DNA from 2 places in the Amycolatopsis sp. CFH S0740 genome. Region 1 is predicted to be linked to the other one. Evidence: riboswitches for the same ligand, from Rfam matches in the RefSeq annotation. Region 1 holds a riboswitch; the other holds the start of a gene.
What was found. A riboswitch is a leader RNA that binds a small molecule or an ion and turns the genes downstream of it on or off. The one in region 1 is predicted to bind thiamine pyrophosphate.
Positions count from the first base shown of each region.

Region 1 (7,404 bases):
CGGTCAACGGCGACCCGTACTTCGAGGCGTTCGGCCGGATCGCGGGCGGGCCGCCGATCCGGTTCCTGGCCCGGCAGTTCAACCTGGTCGTCAAGGCGTTCCTCCCGATGGGTCACCGGAAGCGGAAGCTGACCGCGGCCGAAACCGCCCACTACCGCCGCGCGATGGACACGCCCGAACGGCGCCAGGCGTCCGGCGTGCTGCCTCGCCGGCTCCTCGCCAGCCGAGCTTTCTTCGCCGAGGTCGAGGCCAACCTTCCCGACCTGCCGACCTTGATCGTGTGGGGCAACGCTCAGATCGGCTTCCGGCCGCGGGAGCGCGAACGCTTGGAAGCGTGCTTCCCGAACCACCAGACGGTGGCCCTCGACGGTGTCGGCCTCTACGTGGAGTCAGACGCACCCGATGAGTTCGTCGCCGCGATCCGCGACTGGTCGGCAACGCGGTAAGCGGCCTTTCGTTCGCGCATAACCGCCCGCCGGTTCATTAGGGTGAGCAGGGTGAGCGATCCGCAGATCACCCTGACCGTCCGGCACACGCCGTCCGCGCTCGACGCGCGGCGGGGGGTTGTCCGGCTGCACCCGGAAGTGCTCGACGCGCTCGGCCTGCGGGCCTGGGACGCCGTGCACCTCACCGGCGCACGGCGCAGTGCCGCGTTGGCCGCGCCCGCCGCCGAGGAGGCGACGCCGGGGGTCGTGTTGACCGATGACGTCACCATGTCGAACCTCGGCGTCGCGGAGGGCGGCGAGGTTGTCGTCTCGCCAGCAGAGGTGACTGCTGCCCGGACGGTCACCGTGTCCGGGTCTCGGCTCGCGTCGGTTTCGGTGTCCCCGCAGACGTTGCGGCTCGCGCTCACCGGCAAGGTTTTGACCCGTGGCGACGCGGTTTCCCTGCTGCCGCAAGACCTCGCGCCCGCGCCGGGCTCGGACGTCGCCGCCGTGCGTGGGCAGCTGTCCCGCGTGATCGGGGCGACCTGGACCAACGAACTGCTGACCGTCACGGCGACGGAACCGGCTGGCGTCGTCGTGGTTGGACCGTCCACAGTGGTCAGCTGGCGGGACGGCGCCCGCACGGGCACGCCGACCAGCGAACCGCCGACGCGCTCCGCGACCGCGCTCGTTCGCACCACTGCTGTCACCGCCGCCGAGGATTACCTCGAAGCGGAGATCGTCGAAGAGGTCGTCACCGAGGCCCGCGAGGAAGAGCTGGACGAGCCGGTGCCGGTCGCCGATCTGGTCGGGGCCGAGGGCGCGGCGCGCAAGCTGGCCGAGTGGTTCGATCTGGCGTTCCATCGGCCAGAGCTGCTGGCGAAGCTGGGTACTTCCGCGCATCTGGGCGTGCTGCTGTCGGGACCGGAGGGCGTCGGCAAGGCGACGCTGGTGCGGGCGGTCGCCGCGGCGGAGAAGGTGCGCGTGGTGTCGGTGACCGCGCCGAATATCGCCGTGCTGGAACCGAATGCGGCACACCGCTCGCTGCGCGAGGCCATCGACCGGGCCGCGGACGGCGACGGTCCCGGCGTGCTGCTGATCAACGACATCGACGCGCTGCTCCCGGCCACCCAGCCGCCGCCGGTGGCCACAGTGGTCCTGGAGGAACTGCGCGCCGCGCTGCGCCGGGACAGGCTGGCTGTGGTCGCCACGACCGCGCGGGCCGAGTCGGTGGATCCGCGGCTGCGCGGGGCCGACCTGCTCGACCGCGAGCTGGGCTTGCCGCTGCCGGAAGCGAAAACCCGCGTCGAACTGCTGCGGATCCTGCTCCGCGACGTGCCGGTCGAATCCGGTGCCGACCTGGGCGTGCTCGCCGAACGGACCCCCGGTTTCGTCGCCGCCGACCTGCTCGCCCTGCGCCGCGACGCGGCGTTGCGGGCCGCGCTGCGTCAGCGGGACGTGGACGAACCCAAGATCTCCCAGCAGGACCTGCTCGACGCGCTGGCCACCGTCCGGCCGATCTCGCTGTCCACTTCGGACAACCTGGCCACCGGCGGCCTGACGCTGGACGACGTCGGCAACATGACGTCGGTCAAGGAAGCACTCACCGAAACCGTGCTGTGGCCGCTGCGCTACCCGGACTCGTTCGCCCGGCTCGGCATCGAACCGCCGCGCGGCGTGCTGCTGTACGGCCCGCCCGGCGGCGGCAAGACGTTCCTGGTCCGGGCGCTCGCCGGCACCGGCGCGCTGAACGTGTTCGCGATCAAGGGCGCGGAACTGCTGGACAAATGGGTCGGCGAATCGGAACGCGCGGTCCGCGACCTCTTCCGCCGGGCCGCCGACGCCGCCCCCTCGCTGATCTTCCTCGACGAGATCGACGCGCTCGCCCCGCGCCGCGGCCAGTCGTCCGACTCCGGCGTGGCCGACCGCGTGGTCGCCGCGCTGCTCACCGAACTGGACGGCGTCGAGCCGATGCGCGAGGTCGTCGTACTGGGCGCGACGAACCGGCCGGAACTGGTCGACCCGGCGCTGCTGCGACCCGGACGGCTGGAGCGGCGGATCTACGTCCCGCCGCCGGACGCCGAATCCCGCGCCGCGATCCTCGCCGCGACGGCGAAGCACACCCCGCTCGCGTCCGATGTGGACCTCGCGGCCACCGCGGCGGCACTGGAGGGCTACTCGGCCGCCGACTGCGCCGCGCTGATCCGAGAGGCCGCGCTGACCGCGATGCGCGAGTCGCTGGAGGCACGCGAGGTGACTGCGGCGCATCTGGACAAGGCACGCGAGGCGGTGCGGCCCTCGCTGGACGCCGCGCAGCTGGCGACGCTGGAGGCTTACGCGCAGGCGCAGCAGGAACGCTGAGGACGCCTCCGCAACCGAGCTGTACGTGAGGGGAACCCTGACGGAATCTGATTCCCGCAGGGTTCCCCTCACGTACCTCGAGCGCAGCCGAGCGCCGGGCCCGGCAGACATGACAAAGCCCGCGCCGTAGCGCGGGCTGTCACGAACCGGGTCAGCTGCCCTGGTGGCCGCCGGGCCGATAGTCCTTCGTGATGATCACTATGACGCCCGGGCTCGAGTTCTGGATGCCGTCGAACCGGGGCTGGGCCTGGAAGCCGAACTCCTTGGCCAGCTGTTTCGCGGCGGCTTCCTCGTCGGTGCCCGGCCGGAAGTAGGCCGTGGTGGTCGGGATGTTGCCCTGCGAGTAGTTGCCGACCTCGGCGACGTTCCAGCCCGAACCGCGGAAGTCGGCGGCGGCCTGTTCGGCGAGGTGCTTGATCAGCGAGTTGTTGTAGACCCGCAGGGTGACCCACTTGTTCGAGGCCTGCTGGTCCGGACCCGCCTGGCCCGGCTGCCCTGGCTGCTGGCCCGGCTGGCCGCCGGGCTGCCCTGGCTGGCCCGACGCCGGCGCCGACGAAGCGGCGGACGACGAGGCCGGTGCCGACGAGGCGGGCGACGACGGCGCGGAGCTGGGCGCCGAGGAGGAGGACGAGGACGGCGCGGACGACGATCCGCCGGGCGCGCTGGGCTCGCCGGACGTGCTCGGCCCGGCGTTCTGGTCGCCGCTCGTGTTGAGCACGGTGACCCCGCCGATGACGGCGGCGACGACCGCTACCCCGATCAGCGCGACCCCCGCGGCCTTCAACGGCCGGGACAGTCCCGAGAAGACGCTCATGACAGCTCGATCCCCAACCGCCGGGCCCCGCGTTTGCGCTGACGGGCGGCGCGCGTTTTACGCAGCCGCTTGACCAGCATCGGATCGGCCGCGACGGCCTCCGGCTTGGCCAGCAGCGTGTTCAGCAACTGGTAGTAACGGGTGGAGGACAGTCCGAAGCGCTCCCGGATGGCGTTCTCCTTCGCCCCGGCGTGGCGCCACCACTGCCGCTCGAACGCGAGGATGTCCAGTTCGCGTTCGGTCAGGCCACCGACATTCTCCGGCGGCGACGGCTGGTTTTCAGCCATCGACTCCGCGGCGTCCATGCGGTCCTCGCAATCGGTGTCGGCAGTCCTTCCGCGGGCGTCATTGAACCACGGAACCCATGCTCGACATGGGCATCCGACACGGCGCGTCACGGTCCGATCCAGGTGTACCAGAAGGGTCCGACTAAACTCGGCGTCCGTGACCGTCCACCCCATCTGCATCGCCGGCGAACCCGTGCTGCACCAGCCCACGCGCGAGATCACCGAGTTCGACGACAAACTCGCCACTCTCGTCGAGGACATGTTCGAGACCATGTACGCGGCCGAGGGCGTCGGCCTCGCGGCCAACCAGATCGGGCTCGACCTGCGAGTGTTCGTATACGACTGCCCGGACGACGAGGGCGTCGAGCACAAGGGCGTGGTGGTCAACCCGAAGCTCGAGACCTCCGAGATCCCGGAGACCATGCCGGACCCGGACGACGACTGGGAGGGCTGCCTGTCGGCCCCCGGCGAGTCGTACCCGACCGGGCGCGCCTCGTGGGCGAAGGTGACCGGATTCGACGTCGAGGGAAATCCGATCGAGGTCGAGGGCACCGGCTACTTCGCGCGGTGCCTGCAGCATGAGACCGATCACCTCGACGGGTTCATCTATCTGGACCGGCTCGTCGGCCGCCACGCGCGCGCGGCGAAGAAGATGCTCAAGAAAAACAAGTGGGGCGTTCCCGGCCTGACCTGGCTGCCGCCCAAGGAACCCGCGGACGCCTGACCCGCGCCGAATTCCCCGAAGGCCTCCCCGAAATCACCGGGGAGGCCTTCGTTGTGCTTCGGCCAGACGGGCGGGAGGGTTGTGTCAACCCGACACCGCATGGCATCGTCGGACAAGCAACCTCAACCGAATGCAACGCGGGAGCTCGCGCCTTGGCGGGCTGAGAGGGTGGCTGGTGTCCATCTCGCGGACACCCGGCGTCACCGACCGCATGAACCTGACCGGGTAATGCCGGCGTAGGGAGTGAACGTCGTTGACGACGCTGGAAAACCAGGGTGCCATCGCCCCGTCCGTCACCACCGGGCCGATCACCGGCTCGCGGAAGGTCTACCACCGCACCGAATCCGGACTGCGGGTTCCGGCGCGGCGGATCGACCTGTCGAACGGGGAGCATTTCGACGTGTACGACACGTCCGGCCCCTACACCGATCCGGACGCGAACATCGATGTCCACAATGGACTGCACCCGCTCCGCTCCGGCTGGGCTGACGGACGGGAGCACAACACCCAGCTCGGCTGGGCCAAAGCCGGGGTCATCACCCGGGAAATGGAGTTCATCGCCGCGCGCGAACGCTGCACTCCGGAGTTCGTGCGGGACGAGGTCGCCCGCGGTCGCGCGGTGATTCCGGTCAACCGCAAGCACCCGGAGACCGAGCCGATGATCATCGGCAAGAACTTCCTGGTGAAGATCAACGCCAACATGGGAAACTCGGCCGTCTGGTCCTCTGTGGAGGAAGAGGTCGACAAGATGGTGTGGGCCACCCGCTGGGGAGCCGACACGATCATGGACCTCTCCACCGGCAAGCGGATCCACGAGACGCGCGAGTGGATCGTGCGCAACTCGCCGGTCCCGGTCGGCACCGTGCCGATCTACCAGGCGCTGGAAAAGGTCAACGGGGAGCCGGAAAAGCTCACCTGGGAGATCTACCGCGACACCGTGATCGAGCAGTGCGAGCAGGGCGTCGACTACATGACGGTGCACGCGGGCGTGCTGCTGCGCTACATCCCGCTCACCGCGCGCCGGGTCACCGGCATCGTCAGCCGCGGCGGGTCGATCATGGCCGCCTGGTGCCTCGCGCACCACCAGGAATCCTTCCTGTACACGCATTTCTCCGAGCTGTGCGAGATCCTGCGCGAGTACGACGTCACGTTCTCCCTCGGCGACGGCCTCCGTCCCGGTTCGATCGCGGACGCCAACGACCGCGCCCAGTTCGCCGAACTGGAAACCCTCGGCGAGCTGACGCACATCGCGCGCGAGCACGACGTGCAGGTGATGATCGAAGGCCCCGGCCACGTGCCGATGCACAAGATCAAGGAAAACGTTGAGCTGGAGGAAAAGCTCACCGGCGAGGCCCCGTTCTACACGCTCGGCCCGCTCGCCACGGACATCGCCCCGGCATACGACCACATCACCTCGGCGATCGGCGCGGCGCAGATCGGCTGGTACGGCACGGCGATGCTGTGCTACGTCACGCCGAAGGAGCACCTCGGCCTGCCCAACCGCGACGACGTGAAGACCGGCGTGATCACCTACAAGATCGCCGCGCACGCCGCCGACCTCGCCAAGGGCCACCAGTACGCGCAGGACTGGGACGACGAGTTGTCCAAGGCCCGCTTCGAATTCCGGTGGAACGACCAGTTCAACTTGTCGCTCGACCCGGACACCGCGCGGTCCTTCCACGACGAGACGCTCCCCGCGGAACCGGCGAAGACAGCCCACTTCTGCTCGATGTGCGGGCCGAAGTTCTGTTCGATGCGGATCACCCAGGACGTGCGCAAGTACGCCGAGGAGCACGGTCTGTCCTCTGTGGAGGCGATCGAGGCGGGCATGGCCGAGAAGTCCGCGGAGTTTTCCGAGCAGGGCAACAAGGTCTACCTGCCCGTGGTCAACCAGTGACAGTCACCCCTCGTACCGCCCTCACCATCGCCGGATCCGATTCCGGCGGTGGTGCGGGCGTGCAGGCGGATCTGCGCACGTTCTTCGCCAACGGCGTGCACGGCCTGGTCGCGCTCACCGCGGTCACGGTGCAGAATTCGCTGGGCGTGCAAGGGTTTTCCGAGATCCCGGTCGACGTCGTCACCGCGCAGATCAAAGCGGTCGCCGAGGACATGGGCGTCAACGCGGCGAAGACCGGCATGCTCGCTACCGCGGACATCATTCAGGCAGTAGCGAAAACGCTGGACGAAGTCCACATTGGACGCGCCACGGACACTCCGTTCGTGGTCGACCCGGTGGCCGCGTCGATGACCGGCCACGCGCTGCTCCGCGAAGAAGCGCTGGAAGCGATCCGCACGGAACTGTTTCCGCGCGCCACGCTCATCACGCCGAATCTCGACGAGGTCCGGCTGCTGACCGGCGTCACAGTCACCGACGCGAAGAGCCAGCGCGCCGCCGCGGAAGCGTTGCTGGAGTTCGGTTCCCAGTGGGTTCTGGTGAAGGGCGGGCACCTCTACGACGCCGCCGACTGCGTCGATCTGCTCACCGACGGCTCGGCGGTCATCGAGTTGAGCGGACCGCGCATCGACACCGAGAACACCCACGGCGGCGGCGACACCATGGCGTCCGCGATCACCTCGTCGCTCGCGAAGGGCGCGGACGTGCCCACCGCGGTCGCGGAGGCGAAACGGTTCATCGAACGCTGCGTCCAGGAGGCGTATCCGCTCGGTGCCGGGGTCGGCCCGGTTTCCCCGTTCTGGCGGCTCGCGAATCCGCAGTGAATGCGACACTGGCCGGATGAGCGAGACACCGGAAGCATTGTGGGCGCGGCTGCCGCTTGAGGTGCAGCACGAGGT
Region 1 is NZ_SDLS01000002.1:84,679-92,082, forward strand. Features, by position in the region: gene EIZ45_RS03650 (alpha/beta fold hydrolase) at 1-446, shown strand, start outside; gene EIZ45_RS03655 (AAA family ATPase) at 498-2,786, shown strand; gene EIZ45_RS03660 (LytR C-terminal domain-containing protein) at 2,938-3,600, opposite strand; gene EIZ45_RS03665 (DUF3263 domain-containing protein) at 3,597-3,905, opposite strand; gene EIZ45_RS03670 (peptide deformylase) at 4,045-4,611, shown strand; TPP riboswitch at 4,739-4,871, shown strand; gene thiC (phosphomethylpyrimidine synthase ThiC) at 4,865-6,508, shown strand; gene thiD (bifunctional hydroxymethylpyrimidine kinase/phosphomethylpyrimidine kinase) at 6,505-7,329, shown strand; gene EIZ45_RS03685 (hypothetical protein) at 7,346-7,404, shown strand, end outside.

Region 2 (7,404 bases), on a different contig from region 1:
GAGGCCGTCTGGGTGGTGCGCCGCCCGTTGCGATCGAGGCGCATCCGCTCCTCGCGACCCACCGCTATTTGCTGACCGTCCCCGCAGCTCCCTGGGCGCAGGGCTACGAGGTTTCCGTGGTGCTGCGCAACGGATTCGACATCGGCGACAGCGACGTCCAGTACCCGGACATGGCGATGCGTGCGCTGGTGCACCCGCCCTCGCCGCGCGGGGAGCGGGCCGATCTGGGGTGGGCTGGGCTTCGCTCGGCGGCGCTCTCCGAAATGCCTGACGAGGAAGGCTCGATCGCGCTCGTCCAGTTCGGGGACGAGCCGGTGTTGATTCAAGACGAGCCGAGCTACGCCGACGCAGTGCGTGCCGACGGGCATCAGTTTCTCTTTCAGGTCAACGAAGAGGGCTGGCCGGTCGAGGGCGAGCTCGAGGACGTCATCGAGGAGTATCTCTGGGGCTACGGGTCGGTCTACTTCTACGGCACTCCGGGATCCGATGGGATCGTGCGGGAGGTGGTCGCGGGGTTCATCGACTTCTGACGAACCGGTCTCGGCAGGAGAAGACCCGCCGAGACCGAGACCGAGGCCGAGGTTCAGTTCAGCTCGGCAACACTCGGCACGACAACGCCGTAAAGATCCCCGATGGTTGCCAAAGCGCTGTTGTGCAGTTGATCCGCGCTGACTTCCCCAGCGGGAGTCGGCAACGGACGAGTCGCGCAGGCGTCGGCGACGACGGTCGGGTGGTTGCCGCGTAGGAACGCGCCTTCGGTGGTGAACGTGACGCACATGTTGGTCATGAACCCGGCGATCACCACGTTCTTGTGCCCGGCTTCGTCAACCCGTGCGCCCAGGTCGGTGTTCACGAAGGAATTCGGCGCGCCCTTGACGACGACCGGTTCGCCTTCGAGCGGGGCGACGTCCGGGTGGATGCTGCCGATCTCGGCTCGGACGTCGTACGGCGTGCCCTCGCCGCTGTCGTGGACGACGTGGATCACCTTCGCACCGGCGGCGCGGGCCTTGGCGAGCAACTGCCGAGCCGCGGTCAGCGCCGGGCGCCAGCCTTCCAGCTCCATCACGCCGCGGGTGTAGGTGTTCTGGTAGTCGACCAGGATCAGCGTCGCGTCGGCCAGCGTTGCCGGGGTCTGGTCGAAACCGTTCAGCTCCCGCAGCGTTTTCCTTGCCATGGTGGGGTTTCCTCTCGTTTCCGTTCCGCACGAGCGACGCTAGACTCGGCTTCGGATGTCGGCAATGACATGCAAAGCGCAGAAACCGACATGGGGGCGCGAATGAAGAGACTGGTGGTCGTCGTTCTGTTCGACCGGATCGACCTGCTCGACGTAACCGGTCCCGCTGAGGTGTTTTCCTTGCTGCAGCGGGAAATGGACCGTCCGACGGGCTACGAGGTGGTGCTCGCCGCCGAGACGCTGGACCCGGTGACCACCTCGGCCGGAGTGCGCGTCTTGCCCGACGTGACGTTCGCTGAGCTGGGGAGAAAGGCGATCGACACGTTGATCGTGCCCGGGGCCGTGACGACGGGCGGCAAAGGCGAGGTCGTCGCTCAATGCGACCCGGCCGTGGTCGAGCAGGTGCGCAGGATGGCTGGGCGGACGCGCCGGGTGGCGTCCGTCTGCGTCGGCGCGCACATCCTGGCGGCGGCGGGGCTGCTCGACGGCAAACGCGCCACTACGCACTGGTCGACGGCCCGGCAGCTGGCCGCGGAGCATCCCGAGGTGACGGTCGACGCGGATCCGATCTTCATCCGCGACGGGTCCGTGTGGACGGGTGCCGGGCTGAGCGCCTGCCTCGATCTCGCGCTGGCACTGGTAGCCGACGATTTCGGTCCGGAATCAGCCTCGCGGGTGGCTCGTCAGCTGGTGATGTTCCTGCGCCGGCCAGGCGGGCAGAGCCAGTTCAGCGTGTCGCTGGAGCCCGCGTCCGCGACCCGGCGGGTCGACGAGCTGCGGCAGTACATCGCGGCCCACCTCGCGGATCCGCTGACCGTCTCCGACCTCGCCGCGCACGCGCATGTGACGGACCGCCAGATCACGCGCGTGTTCAAGGCGGAGCTGGGGATGACCCCTGCCGCCTACGTCGAGCACGCCAGGGTCGAGGCCGCGCGGCATCGCCTGGAGACGACCGACGAGACGTTGTCGCGGATTGCCGGGACGTGCGGGTTCGGCACGGTGTCGACGTTGAACCGCTCTTTCCGGCGGACGCTGAACACGACGCCCAGCGAGTACCGGGAGCGGTTCCGGCTCGTCTCGAACGCCTGACCCGCGCCGGGGCAATTTCGGCGAACGTCCTACTCGCCCCGGTCACCCGGCAAAGATGCACCGGTGCGGATCGTTCTCTACGCCGTCTGGGGCGCTTCGGTCGTGGTCGGGCTCATCGGAATCGCCATGTTCTGGTTCATCCGGATGTTCCCGCTGCCGTGAACCGGCCGGGGCTCAGCCGAGCAGGCCGAGCACCACCATCGACAGGAGGACGACAGCGGTCGAGAACACCGCGACCCACGTGCGCTGTGCGGCGGTGAGCTGGGCGGATGTGCTGTTCATGGCGAGTCCTAGCGGGGCGAGTGCCGATGATTCCGCTGGGATAGCGCCTTGATCTAGCTCACTGTTACCGCTTGTGATCAAGGTCACGTCGGTTGCGCGCGGTGTGCCACAGCACGCCTCCCGCGGCGGCCACCATCAGGCCGAACGAACCCATTCCCACTACGAGTGCCTGGACCATGAGGCCTCCTTCCGTCGCGTCTGTCCGGAAGACGCGCGAAGGGGCCGTTCATGTTGCCAGGGTTGCCGACATCACACCTGGTCAGCGGGCCGCCAGTACCTCGTCGATCTGGCGGGCCAGCGCGAAATCGCGTTCGGTCAGGCCGCCGAGGTAGTGGGTGCTGAGGCGGAAGGTCAGGGTGCGCCAGCGGATGTCGATGTCCGGATGGTGGTCGGCTTCCTCGGCCAGTTCGGCCACCCGGCCCACCACCTCGATCGCCGCCGGGAAGGACGGGAGTTCGACCGTCCGCACGATGACGGCGTCCTCGCGTTGCCACTCCGGGACGGTGCCTAGGGCCTCTTCCACCGCTGAGTCGTTCAATAGCTGCGTCATCACTCCATGGTGTCGGCTACGCTGCGGCATTGCCACGGGAGTCCGGTACGCCGGGCTGAGAGGCGGGCCGTCAACCCGCGACCGTTCGCACCTGGATCCGGATCATGCCGGCGTAGGGAGGCCGTATCGCTCTCCCTCATCCGGCGCAGTGCAGGAGGGGAAGAATGATGTCGCGGACCGTCCGCACGGTGGCAGGCCTCGCCGGGGTCTCGATGCTCGCCAGCGCCTGCTCGCTGTCCAGCGGAGACTCGGGCGGGTCGTCCGCGAGCCAGGACCAGCAGACGCCGACCGTCACGCTGGTCACGCACGATTCGTTCGCCGCCCCGCAGGACGTGCTCGACGCCTTCCAGCGCCAGTCCGGGATCAAGCTCAAGATCCTCAAGTCCGGCGACGCCGGCGCGCTCACCAACAAGCTCGTGCTCACGAAGGGCAACCCGATCGGCGACGTCGCGTACGGCGTCGACAACACCTTCGCCTCCCGTGCGCTCAGCGAGGGCGTCTTCCAGCCCTACACCAGCCCGGAGGCCGACCGCGGCCCGCAGCGCTACTCCGTCGACCCGCAGCACCGGCTGGCGGCGGTCGACCTCGGCGACGTCTGCGTGAACATCGACCCGGCGTACTTCGCGAGCAAGGGTCTCCCGGAGCCGAAGAGCTACGACGACCTCGCCGACCCCAAGTACAAGGACCTGACCGTCGCGGAGAGCCCGGCCACCGCGTCGCCGGGGCTGGCCTTCCTGCTCGGCACGGTCGCGAAGTACGGCGAGAACGGCTGGCAGGGCTACTGGCAGAAGCTGAAGGACAACGGCCTCAAGACCGTCAGCGGCTGGGAGGAGGCCTACACCAAGGACTTCTCCGGCTCGTCGGGCAAGGGCCCGCGGCCGATCGTCGTGTCCTACGCCTCGTCACCCGCCGCTGAGCTCGGGGAGGACGGCAAACCGCGTACCAAGGCGCTGCTCGACACGTGCTTCCGCCAGGTCGAGTACGCGGGCGTGCTCACCAACGGCAAGCAGATCCCGCAGGCGCAGAAGGTCGTCGACTTCCTCTTGTCGCAGCAGTTCCAGACGACGGTCGCGGCGAACATGTACGTCTACCCGGCGCGTCAGGGCGTCGAACTGCCGGCGGGCTGGGCTACCGCGGCTCCGCTGCCGCAGGCGCCGGCCACGATGCCCGCGGACAAGGTGCAGGCTGGCCGGGAGAAGTGGATCGGGGAATGGCGCTCGCTCATGGGCGCGTGATCCCCGCGCGCACTGTCGGGCTCACGCTGCTCGGTCTGCTGCCGGTCGCGTTCCTGGTGGTGTTCTTCGCCTGGCCGGTCGTGGCGATCGTCGGCCGGGGGTTTTCCGCGGGCGGCGTCGACACCGTGCTCGGCGACCCGCAGACGTGGCGGCTCGCCGGGTTCACGCTGGCCAGCGCGGCCGCGTCGACCGTGGTCGCGGTGCTCGCCGGGCTGCCGGTGGCGTACCTCCTGGCGCGGGTGCGGCTGCCCGGGGTCGGGCTTGCGCGCACGATCGTGCTGGTCCCGTTCGTGCTGCCGACGGTCGTCGTCGGCTTGGCTTTCCGGGCGATCTGGCCGGACGGCGGCGTGCTGCCGCTCGTCCTGGCCAACGCCTTCTTCAACGTCGCCGTCGTCGCGCGGACGGTCGCCGGGCTGTGGGCGCACCTCGATCCGCGAGCAACCGAAGCCGCGCGGGCACTTGGAGCCTCGCCGTGGCGGGCATTCCGGTCGGTGACGCTGCCCGCGCTCGGCCCGGCCCTCGCGTCCGCTGCCGCAGTCGTGTTTCTGTTCTGCGCCACCAGTTTCGGCGTGGTGCTGATCCTTGGCGGCGGGAGCTACCGGACGCTCGAGACCGAGATCTACCTCCGGACGGTCGACCTGCTCGACCTCTCCGGCGCGGCCGCGTTGTCACTGATCCAGTTCGCCGCCGTGGTCGCCGCGCTGGTGCTCGGGGCGATGGCGCGCCGGAAGCGGGAGAACGCGGTGAAGCTGCGGTCCGCGCAGGTCACCGCACGTCGGCCGCGCGGCGGGGAGTGGTGGACGATCGGTGCCGCGGTCGTGGTGCTCGGCCTGCTGCTGACGCCGATCGTCTCGCTGCTCGTCGAGTCGGTGTCCGGCTCGGACGGATGGAGCCTCGCCGGATACCGGGCGCTCAACACCGTCGGGCAGAACGACGCCCTGCAGGTGTCCGGCTGGATCGCGGCGCAGAATTCGCTCGCCGCGGCCACCGACGCGACGCTGCTGGCGATGGCCGTCGGGCTGGTCGCCAGCGTCGTGCTGGTGGCGCTTCGGCGTTCGCCCGGCGGGCTCGCGCGCGGGATGGGCGAGACCATGGACGTCGCGTTGATGCTCCCGTTGGGCGTGTCCGCGGTGACCGTCGGCTTCGGCTATCTCGTGACGCTCGACGCGCTGCCCGGCGACCTGCGCACGTCGCCGTTGCTCGTGCCGTTCGCGCAAGCCCTGGTGATCATGCCGCTGGTGGTGCGGATGATCCTGCCGGTGCTGCGCGCGGTCGACGTCCGGCTGCGCCAAGCCGCTGCGACGCTCGGCGCGAGCCCGGCGCGGGTGTGGCGGGAGATCGACTTTCCGCTGGTCGCGCGGTCGGTGATGGCCGCGGCGGGCTTCGGGTACGTCGTCGCGCTCGGCGAGTTCGGCGCGACCAGCTTCCTCGCCCGGCCGGACGCGCCGACGCTGCCGGTGGCCGTTGCGACGCTGATCAGCAGGCCGGGGGAGCTGAACAACCAGATGGCGTACGCCTCGTGCGCCCTGCTCATGGTGGTGACTGTGGTGGCGGTGGCGCTGATCGACCGGTTCGGCTCGGTCCGCGGCCGCAGCACAGTCGGGGAGTTCTGATGGCGTTAACGGTACGGGACCTGACTGTCCACTATGGATCGTTCGCTGCGGTCCGCGACGCGCGGTTGGACATCGCCGACGGCGAGGTGCTCGCGTTGCTCGGACCGTCCGGTTCGGGCAAGTCGACGCTGCTGCGCGCGATCACTGGGCTGGAACCGGTGTCGTCCGGTTCGGTTTCGTGGGACGGCACTGATCTCGCCGCGGTGCCGGTGCACAAGCGCGAATTCGGTCTGGTGTTCCAGGACGGACAGCTGTTTCCGCACCGAGACGTCGCCGCGAACATCGCGTTCGGCCTGCGGATGCACGGCGTGCCCCGAGAACGGCACGCGGCACGCGTCGAGGAACTGCTCAAGCTTGTCGGCCTGGAAGGCTACGAACGGCGACGGGTGACCGAGCTGTCCGGTGGGCAGGCGCAGCGGGTCGCGTTGGCTCGTGCGCTGGCTCCGGAACCGCGCTTGCTGCTGCTGGACGAGCCGCTGTCCGGATTGGACGCTGGCCTCCGCGAGCAACTGGCGATCGACCTGGCGGATCTGTTGCGGCGCAGCAAGATCACCGCGCTGCTGGTGACGCACGATCAGGAGGAAGCGTTCACGCTCGCCGATCGCGTGGCGGTGCTCGATGCCGGGGAAATCCGGCAGGAGGGCGCGGTCCGGTCGGTGTGGAACAAGCCGGTGGACGACGACGTGGCGCGCTTCCTCGGCGTCACGACGTTCCTGGACGGCGAGGCGGCCGACGGCGTGGTGCGGACCGCACTGGGCGCCGTCGAACTCTCCGGAGTGGACGACGGTCCGGTGAGGCTCGGACTGCGCCCGCACGGCTTGAAAGTGTCCGCAGAAGGGGTGCCCGGCGAAGTGACCGCGGCGGTGCACCGGCGGGAGCATCTGCGGTTGGTCGTCCGCTGCGGAGAGTCCACTGTGGACGCGATCGCGCCGGCCGGGGCGGATTTCCGGGCGGGCGATCCCGTCCGGCTCGAACCGGATCCGGACGGGATCGCCGTGGTGGGCTGAACCCCCAGGTCAGCCGTCTCGGGTGACGAGGCGTCCGTAGGCCAGCGACAGGCCGACCACGATGTAGCAGGCCGCGCGGACCGCGCCCTCGCCGAACGTCGTCAGCATCATCGGATCCTGGAGCACCGCCGCCGGGGCGATCGTCCAGTCCTTGGTGAGCAGGAACGGGTGCAGCCACTTCAACGAGCTGAGGAAACCGAGGATGGTGAAGACGATGTTCATGGCCAGCACCGAGGCGACCACGAGCATCGGGTGCTCGGTCCAGCTCGACACCGCCAGCGCGACCGCGCCGACCGCCCACAGCTGCAGCACGATCCAGCCGCCGACGAGCAGGATCCGCAGCAGCGCCTCGCCGAGCGACAGCGTGGTGCCCGACAGCGTGAACAGCGAATCCGTGCCGTTGATGATCAACCCGGTGATCACGCCGGTCACGCACATCGAGAGCACCGCGACC
Region 2 is NZ_SDLS01000021.1:83,356-90,759, forward strand. Features, by position in the region: gene EIZ45_RS30070 (hypothetical protein) at 1-530, shown strand, start outside; gene EIZ45_RS30075 (cysteine hydrolase family protein) at 584-1,174, opposite strand; gene EIZ45_RS30080 (GlxA family transcriptional regulator) at 1,277-2,263, shown strand; gene EIZ45_RS30085 (4a-hydroxytetrahydrobiopterin dehydratase) at 2,805-3,095, opposite strand; TPP riboswitch at 3,120-3,231, shown strand; gene EIZ45_RS30090 (thiamine ABC transporter substrate binding subunit) at 3,263-4,330, shown strand; gene EIZ45_RS30095 (iron ABC transporter permease) at 4,306-5,943, shown strand; gene EIZ45_RS30100 (ABC transporter ATP-binding protein) at 5,943-6,950, shown strand; gene EIZ45_RS30105 (ABC transporter permease) at 6,960-7,404, opposite strand, start outside.
Region 2: another riboswitch for thiamine pyrophosphate. It lies ahead of EIZ45_RS30090 (thiamine ABC transporter substrate binding subunit); the one in region 1 lies ahead of thiC (phosphomethylpyrimidine synthase ThiC).